2 regions of the Sphingomonas sp. Leaf37 genome follow, and region 1 is predicted to be linked to the other one. Evidence: riboswitches for the same ligand, from Rfam matches in the RefSeq annotation. Region 1 holds a riboswitch; the other holds the start of a gene.
What was found. Region 1 has a riboswitch for glycine ahead of LRA87_RS17960 (L-serine ammonia-lyase). Riboswitches for the same ligand answer to the same signal wherever they lie in the genome.

Region 1 (4,611 bases):
CTCCCGGTGCGGTCGATGGCCGGCTGACCGAGGTGACCGCGCTGGTCGAGAAGCCCAAGCAAGGCAGCGCACCGTCGAACCTGATGATCCCGGGCCGCTACATCCTGCAGCCTGAGGTGATGCGCGTCCTGGAAAGGCAAGAGAAGGGCGCGGGCGGCGAGATCCAGCTGACCGATGCAATGGCGCAGCTGATTGGGCAGCAGCCGTTCCACGGCTTCACGTTCGATGGCCAGCGCTATGATTGCGGGGACAAGGCTGGGTATATCCAAGCGAACCTAGCGCTGGCACTCGCGCGGGAAGATATCGGGCCGACAGTGCGGAGCTTTGCCAAAGTACTGCTAAATTAGCAGTACATACTTATCGCCGATCCTATGCCTGTTAGTCGCTACAAGCTAGACCCAAGCGCATTATTATGCGCAGCCTACATGTCGACACGTATAATTGTTGACAAGAATATGTCTAGGCCACGTGGACAAAGGGCAGCCACAGCAATGCTGAGGCGAGGCTGACGAAACCGATGTAGGAGTCCGCGGTCTTGTCATAGCGGGTAGCGATGCGGCGCCAGTTCTTGAGTTTGCTGAACAAACGCTCGATGCGGTTGCGCCAGCGATACTTCACCCGGTCGTGCGGTGCGGGGTTGCGGCGGTTGCGCTTGGCAGGGATAACCGCCTCGATCTCGGCGTCGGCCAGTTCCTGGCGGATGGCGTCGGCATCATAGCCCTTGTCGGCCAGCAGAGCATCGATCCGATCCGCGATCATGCGCATCAGCGGGCCGAAGCCCTGGACATCGTGCGTCTGCCCGGGCGTCAGAACGAAGGCGAGTGGGCGGCCCTGGGCATCGCACCTGGCGTGGAGCTTGGTGGTGAACCCACCGCGCGACCGGCCGAGCCCCTCTGCCTGCTGAGCCCCTTTTTTATGCCGACCGCACAATGATGTGCCCGGACGATCGTGCTGTCGATCATGTCGGCGCTGGCATCACGCTCCACCACGCTGGTCAGTGTTTCCAGCATAGCGTCGAACACGCCAGTGGTCGCCCAGCGCCGGTAGCGGCGGAACACGCTGTTCCACTTGCCATACTCGTCCGGCAGCTGCCGCCATTGCGAGCCCGTGCGGGCCATCCACATCATGCCCTCGAAGAACCGCCGATTGTCATGCGCCGGACGACAGCCCCGACCGCGCTCAGTCGGCAGCAACGGCCCGATGAGTTCCCATTCCTCGTCTAGCAGACCAATCCGCTCACCCAACGCCGCCTCCAAAAAGCAGCCTTGAATCAATCAGGAACCAAGCCGTCAACCTTTGTCCACGTGGCCTAGATTTTCTGCCTTCAGCACTCCACCACATTAACTGCCAACCCGCCGAGGCTTGTTTCCTTATACTGCGAGCGCATGTCCTCGCCCGTCTGGCGCATCGTCTCGATCACTGCATCAAGGCTGACGATGTGGCTGCCGTCGCCGCGCAGCGCGAGATAGGCGGCGTTGATCGCCTTCACCGCACCCATCGTATTGCGTTCGATGCAGGGGATCTGCACCAAGCCGCCGATCGGATCGCAGGTGAGGCCGAGGTTGTGCTCCATACCGATCTCCGCGGCATTCTCGATCTGGCGGTTGCTGCCGCCGAGCACTGCGGCGAGCGCACCAGCCGCCATCGAACAGGCGACGCCGACCTCGCCCTGACACCCCATCTCCGCGGCCGAGATCGATGCGCGTTTCTTGTACAGCATACCGATCGCCGCGGCGGTCAGCAGGAAGGTGCGGGCGCCCTCCCCCCTCGCCTCGACCGAAACATCCTTGGCGACCAGTGTCTCGTAGAAGCGCAATACCGCGGGCAGCACGCCTGCCGCTCCGTTGGTGGGCGCGGTCACCACACGGCCGCCGGCGGCATTTTCTTCGTTCACCGCCAGGGCCCACAGGCTGACCCATTCGAATACCTCGGCGGGGTTGCTGCCGGGCACGTCACCGGTCAGCCCCTGCGCGATGGCGTGCGCGCGGCGTCGAACCTTGAGGCCACCGGGCAATATGCCCTCCTGCGCGATACCGCGGTCGATGCAGGCGCTCATCGCGACGCGGACCGCGTCGAGGAAGGCGTCGGTCTCCGCCGGTGCGCGCCACGCCTCTTCGTTCGCGCGGACCATGTCGGCGATCGACAGGCCGCTCGCATCGCCGATCGTGAGCAGGTCGGCACCGGAGGTGAAGGGATAACGGACCGCAACGTTGGTCGCTGCAGCCGGCGCGCCCTTGCGCAGGATCGCGCCGCCTCCGATCGAAAAATAGGTTTCGCCATGCACCGACCCGTCGGCGAACGTCGCGGTGAAGGTCATGCCGTTGGGGTGTTCGGGCAGGAACTGCCGCGGATGAAAGACGATGTCGGTCTCGGTGAAGGCGATATCGTGACTGCCGGCGAGGGGCAGCTGCCGGCGTTCGCGGATACCCGCCAGAATGCCGGTTGCAGCGTCGGGATCGAGCCGCTCGGGCTCCCAGCCCGCCAGACCGAGGATCGTGGCGGTGTCGGTCGCATGACCGCGCCCGGTCAGTGCCAGGCTACCATAGAGGTCGCAGGTGACGCGTTGCGGACGTGCCCCCTGCCCCAGCGTACGCTGCGCGAAGTCGAACGCGGCCCGCATCGGCCCGACGGTGTGCGAGCTCGACGGGCCGATGCCGATCGTGAACAGTTCGGCAACGCTGATCGGACGATCGACATTGCGGTCGAGCGGGGTGGTGACGGGTTGGCTGCGCATGCGGTCCTTCCGCCGGTGTCACCGGCCTGCATGCCCCATCTGTCCCTTGCGCCTGAGATCGTTATCCCGTCGGCGGACGCCGGATGGCGTCACTCTCCAGATGTCCAGCCAGTGTCCTGGCGTCGACATGGTCCTTTGGCCTGAGAGTTTCCGGGGCGGTTGCTCCTTCGGCGCCGGGTGTCGCCCGGTCTCTCCCATATCAATGGCCGGTTGTCCTTCAGTCGTCATCCGGGGTCAAGGCCACATTTCCAACGGTTTATGACGACAACCCTACATGTCAACACAATGACATGTAGGGTTGTCGGCTAAGCGGAGCCGATATGCCGTCAGCGCCCAGGGATAACCGTATTCCAGTTCTTGTCCCGTCACGATCAGCGTACCGTCCGCTGTCAGCGCCATCTCGCCACCCCCGGTGACGCTCCAGACCGGCATGTGCGTGCTCCCCTGAACAGGGATGGCGTAGATGGCCTTGGTGGTGCTGACGAAGACGAGGTTGATGGTCAGGATCGTATTGCCGATCATGTGCTCCTCGATGGAAGGCGCCTAGCCCACAGCAGGCGTCCCGTCGCTTCGTCCAGCACGTTGAGCTCACCTGGATTGCTGCGCGACAGGTAGCTCCGCCCTCTCCCCACCGCCGGCGCGGTCGAATAGGTGTTGGCGCTACGTCAGACGTACGCCATATTGGTAATCGACCAGTTGACCAGCATCGAGGGCATCGAGGCGCTGCGCTGGCTGGAATAGGCCATGACGTTGCCCATGGAGCCCAGGATCGGGGCACCATAATAGCTGTAGAAGCTGTTCTGGAAGAAGGGATCGATCAGGCTGGCGCGGATGTTGCCGGTCCACCGGTCGATCATCTCGAGCGCCTTGCCCGAATAATAAGAGACGGTGCCGTCATCGACCGCGGGCGTCTCGCCGTCCCAGATGCTCCCCTTGGTCTCCGTCCCCAGGCGGTACGGGTGGTATAGCCGAAGCCATAGACGACGCTGCCGTGATAGCCCGCTGACATGTACAGGCCATCCTGTACGGAACCGGCCGGAGGAACGTCGACCATTGTGCCCCGAACAGCGACTGTGGCGGGGCATATTCGCCGGTGACCGCATCGATAGACAAGACGGCGGGCGGACTGAAATAGGTCGCTGCGCCGATCGTATAGGACCAGCGCTGCTCGCCGGAACTGGTTGCCAGCGCACGCAATACGGCGGTGCCGTCGCGTTCTTGGGCGACGACATAGGCAAGGTCGTTGACGGACGAGATCGCGCTGACCCGCGTCGTGGCGGCCGGGGACCATTCCTAGGCCTTGCGGAAGGATGCCGGGTCAAAGGTCGCCCGGACGTAACCGCTGTGCGCAGGACTGTGCTGGTAGGTCGTCCAGTCCGCGAGCTGCGTGGTCAGGCTATAGCTGAACGCCTGCGTCGATCCGGATATACGGTGACGCGGCCGTGCCGCCGCGCCGAACGTCACATTGCTTGTATGGCTGCCCTGCGCCAGCATCGACACAGGCTTGAACCGAACAGCGTAGCCTGCCGTCGCTCGTCCGCATGACGTCGCCATCGAGCGCCAGTTGCGTACGATCGTACTGAAGGTCGGCGATTACCGTATCGCTGGTCGTGCCGGATACAGCGGCAGTGAAACCGAGCGGCCTTCCCGAGTCATCATCGCTGATGCTGGTCGTCTGCGATGTCGCGGATAGGCTGACGGCCAGCTTTGGGATCGTCGGGACAGGTGTCGATGCGGGCCTCGCCGTGCCGTTTCCTCCGCACCGTAGTTTCCGCCGCAAGCGGCGAGCGTCACCAATCCTGCCATGGTGGTGGCGCTCTTTTACGCGTTCATGATCGTGTCGCCCCCGTCGTCCCTCCCCCAGGGCCGCATCCGCC
Region 2 (4,611 bases), on a different contig from region 1:
CGCCGAGGAAGAACGGCACTTCGCCCGCGACGACGTTCTTGCGGGCGAGCGCGGTCATGTGCCGCTCGACCGCCAGCTCGGACGCGTGGTTGGGCAGGCCGTGGACGGGGCCGTCGAGGCGGGCGGATTCCGGCACGTCGATGAACAAATCGTCGATCGTCGCGGCACCGATGACGCCGAGCATCGCGTCGCGGTCGGGCTGGGTAAGCGGCAGGTAGCGCATCATATACTCCCTAAACCCCTCCCCTTCAGGGGAGGGGCAGGGGGTGGGGGAGGTCTCACCGAGACCATCGCCCGCGGACATGCCCCACCCCAACCCCTCCCCTGAAGGGGAGGGGCTTGCAAAGACTTACAACTTCGCGACGAACGCTTCGTACGCAGTCTCGTCCATCAGCTGCTCGACCTCGGACGGATCGCTGAGCGTGATCTTGAAGAACCAGCCCTCGCCCTCGGCGTCGGAGTTCACCAGCGAAGGATCGTCGACCAGCGCCGCATTGCCCTCCAGGACATTGCCCGACACCGGCGAATAGACGTCGGACGCCGCCTTGACCGATTCGACCACCGCGGCCTCATCGCCCTTGCCCAGCTGCTTGCCGTCCTCCGGCACGTCTACGAACACGATGTCGCCCAACTGGCTCTGTGCGTATTCGGAGATGCCGACGGTGCCGACGTCGCCGTCGACATCGACCCATTCGTGATCTTCGGTAAAGTAACGGCTCATCTCACTTGCCTCCTGCACGGACGTAGCGGTGGGGAACGAACGGCATCGGGGTCACCGTCGCCTCGTGGATCTTGCCGCGCTGGACCAGCCGCACGGACGTGCCGGCGGTGGCGAGCGCGGTCGGAACGTAGGCCATCGCGATCGGCGCGCCGACGCTGGGGGCGAAACCGCCGCTGGTGACGCGACCCATCACTGCGCCGTCCGCATCGACGACGCTTGCGCCCTCGCGCACCGGCTGACGCCCCGCGACCGACAGCCCGACGCGCTTGACGGCAGGGCCATCCTCACGCTCGGCGAGGATGCGCGCGGCACCGGCGAAATCGGCGGCCTCGCGCCGACGCTTCGACAATGCGAAGCCCAGGTCCGCCATTACCGGCGTCGTCTCGGGATCGAGATCATGGCCATACAGCGGCAGACCAGCTTCGAGCCGCAGCGAATCGCGCGCGCCAAGGCCGATCGGCTTCACCTCGGGTTCGGCACAGATCGCATCGGCGAAGCCGGCGGCGGCTTCGGCAGGAATCGAAATCTCGACCCCGTCCTCGCCCGTATAACCCGACCGGCTGATCCACAGCGCATGGCCGTTCCACTCGAACGCGCCCGCGGTCATGAACACGAGATCGGCAACTCCGGGGATCAGCCGCGCGACCGCCGCGACCGCCTTGGGTCCCTGCACCGCGAGCAGCGCCTGATCTTCCATCAGGTTCATCGTGATATCGTCGGGCAGCACGTCGAGCAGGTATGACAAATCGTCATATTTGGTCGCGCCGTTGACGACGACATAATAGCTCGCCTCGCCGAACGGATGCGCGCCCTCTTCCGGCAACCGCGTCGCCATCAGGTCGTCGAGGATACCACCCTCGTCGTTCAGCAGCAGCGAATAGCGGATCTTCGTCGCGGCCAGCCCGCTGATATCGCCCGGCAACACCGCTTCCAGCGCCCTGGCAACGCCCGCCGCGTCAAGTCCGTCACCGGTCAGGCCGACCTGCCCCATATGACTGACGTCGAACAATCCCGCCGATTCGCGTGTCCACAGATGCTCGGCCATGATGCCGTCATACTGGACGGGCATTTCATAGCCGGCGAACGGCACCATCCGGCCACCGCGGGCGCGGTGCCAGGCGTCGAGCGGCAGTTGCAGGATGGCAGGCTCATCGCCTTCATCAAGGCCGTCGAGCGGATCGGGCAAGGTGTCTGGCAGCGTTTCGCTCATCAACCGTCTCCATAAAAGGCACGCGACCGAATAGCAGCCGCGGGCTCCATTCGATCCGTCATACCCCCTCTGTCACGGTAACCTGAGAGCTTTGACCCTGCGCGCGATTGCACCGGGCTTACCCCTTCGGTGGCTCCTCGAAGGAACGCTTTCCAGAGTGTCGATGAGGCCCGCGCGGTCCGTTGTGCCTGAGAGATTCCGGGGTGGTTGCTCCTTCGGCGGCCTCCTCGTGAAAAGGCTCTCTCCCGCGCGTGCCCATGCCGGTTGCCCGGCATCGACGGGCCAAGCTGTGGCGGCGCGAGGGGGGTTAGTCAATCGAGAAAGCAGCCCCGCGACCCGTCATCCCGGCGAACGCCGGAACCCATGGACGCACACGGCTGATGGCAGTGCACGTACCGCGCCTGCATCCCCGCCATTGGTCCCGGCGTTCGCCGGGATGACGGATCATGGACCGAAAGCCGACCCCCCGGCCCAGCGTCAACGCTGTGCGTTATACTTTAGCTGTTCGTCGGTCAGCTGGAACCCCACCAGCGCCTCGAACGTCGCGCGCAGCACCGCGGATCGCACCTCGGGCCGTGCCAGCGGATCGGTCGCGGCATCCTCGTCACCCGCCTTGCGCTTGCGGGTCAGCTGCTCGCGCACCTCCTCCGGCAACGTCGCCGCACTGCGCGCGATCTGCGTCGAGGCCGTGCCGCTTGCCTGCGCGCGCGCCTGCCCGGCATCGAAGTGGATCGCGATCTGTCCCTTGCGCTTCGCCGTCACCGCGCTGCCGCCACGCACGATCGCGATATAGTAAGGCAGCACGACATCGCGCGGGGCGTCGGTACGGGTGCGGCGGGCGAGCACGTCGAACGTCACCGCGGTCGCGATCTGGTCGCCGGCATCGTTGCACGCGCCGCGCACGTTGGTCATGCTGGCCACCACGTCGATCGCGCTCGCGTCCTGGCTGGTGACAGGGTCGAACAACGTAATGTCGCCGGTTCCCGCCGCAACACCTACGGTCGGGCAGGCGGAGCGCACGGCGGTGATGCCGCCTTCCACGATCTCGCCCTTGCCGGCGCATCCGGAGAGGATCAGGCCGAGGGCGGTGAGGCCGAGAAGCGGAGTTTTCACGGAGACGCGTACCTTTGTCGAACGGGCATGGTGCGTCGCCGGACAGCCCCGGCGGTGCGGCGCGCACCATAGGAACCGCCTTTAGCGGGTGCAAGCAATCGCGTACTTCCGCGCGTTGACCCAATCGCGTAGGAAAGGCCGCATCATGGCTTCTCTTCCAAGCGTGGCCGGCGGCAAGCCGGCCCTCGAGCTGCTGATCGCAGCACCCCGCGGCTTTTGCGCCGGCGTCGATCGCGCGATCCGCATCGTCGAACTCGCGATCGAAAAGCACGGCGCTCCCGTCTATGTCCGGCACGAGATCGTCCACAACAAGTTCGTCGTCGACACGCTGAAGGCGCAGGGCGCGATCTTCGTCGAGGAACTGGATCAGGTGCCCGACGGCGCCCCCGTCGTCTTCTCTGCACACGGCGTACCGAAGTCGGTGCCCGCAGCGGCGCAGAACCGCGGCCTCGACTATCTCGACGCTACCTGCCCCTTGGTATCGAAGGTGCACCGTCAGGCCGAGCGCCTTGTCGCCGCGGGACGCCACATCGTCTTCATCGGTCACGAAGGACACCCCGAGGTTGTCGGCACCTTCGGCCAGGTGCCCGAGGGCGCGATGTCGCTGATCGAGACCGTCGCCGACGCCGAAGCCTTCACGCCGCCCGATCCCGACAACCTAGCCTTCCTGACCCAGACGACGCTGTCGGTCGACGACACCGCTGCGGTCGTCGCAACGTTGCAGCGCCGCTTTCCCAACATGCAGCCGCCGCGTGGCGAAGACATCTGCTACGCCACCTCTAATCGTCAGGCGGCGGTGAAGGCGATCGCCGCCGCGTGCGACGCGATGCTGGTCATCGGCGCGCCCAATTCGTCCAACTCCGTACGGCTGGTCGAGGTCGCCGAACGCGAAGGCATCCCCGCCCGCCTGATCCAGCGCGCCGCCGACATCGACTGGGCGTTCCTCGACGGCGTCGGCACGCTCGGCATCACCGCCGGCGCCTCAGCCCCCGAACTGCTGGTCCGCGAAATGGTCGACCTGCTCGCCACCCGCTTCACGGTGTCCGAGCGTGAGGAAGAAACGACGCGCGAAACGATCGCCTTCAAGCTCCCGCGCGGGCTGGAAGCGGCGGCCTAGAACCAAACGCCAGCTTGGTCATCCCCGCGCAGGCGGAGATCCATAATCCCTCCGGCCTCGATAGAAGCGATATGTCGGCCGCCGCCTGCGCGGGAATGACGAATAGGGGCGATGCCCGGAATAATCGGGGAGAGGACACGATGGCCGTCTACACACAGGTGTCCGCCGAAGCGCTGACCGCCTTCCTCCGCCGTTACGACGACGTCGGCGAACTCGTTTCCGCGAAAGGCATCGCCGAAGGGGTCGAGAACAGCAATTATCTGGTCGATACGACGACGAACCGCTTCATCCTGACGCTCTACGAAAAGCGCGTCGATGCCGGCGACCTCCCCTTCTTCCTCGATCTGCTCGACCATTGCGCCGCCCGCGGCCTGCCCGTGCCCCCGGCGATCAAGGACCGGGACGGCATTGCGATCCAGCAGCTGGAGGGCCGCCCGGCCTGCCTCATCC

Region 2: it holds a riboswitch for glycine, as region 1 does, so the genes downstream of both, gcvT (glycine cleavage system aminomethyltransferase GcvT) here and LRA87_RS17960 (L-serine ammonia-lyase) in region 1, are expected to answer to the same signal.

What each region holds. Positions count from the first base shown of each region.
Region 1 is NZ_CAKLAX010000007.1:54,984-59,594, reverse strand. Features, by position in the region: gene galU (UTP--glucose-1-phosphate uridylyltransferase GalU) at 1-347, shown strand, start outside; partial or broken gene LRA87_RS17965 (IS5 family transposase) at 460-1,193, opposite strand; gene LRA87_RS17960 (L-serine ammonia-lyase) at 1,325-2,734, opposite strand; glycine riboswitch at 2,764-2,844, opposite strand; glycine riboswitch at 2,853-2,941, opposite strand; gene LRA87_RS17955 (hypothetical protein) at 3,005-3,256, opposite strand; gene LRA87_RS17950 (hypothetical protein) at 3,400-3,591, opposite strand; gene LRA87_RS17945 (hypothetical protein) at 4,028-4,288, opposite strand.
Region 2 is NZ_CAKLAX010000001.1:576,926-581,536, reverse strand. Features, by position in the region: gene gcvPA (aminomethyl-transferring glycine dehydrogenase subunit GcvPA) at 1-223, opposite strand, end outside; gene gcvH (glycine cleavage system protein GcvH) at 350-721, opposite strand; gene gcvT (glycine cleavage system aminomethyltransferase GcvT) at 723-1,931, opposite strand; glycine riboswitch at 2,097-2,189, opposite strand; gene LRA87_RS02530 (hypothetical protein) at 2,409-3,044, opposite strand; gene ispH (4-hydroxy-3-methylbut-2-enyl diphosphate reductase) at 3,190-4,161, shown strand; gene thrB (homoserine kinase) at 4,302-4,611, shown strand, end outside.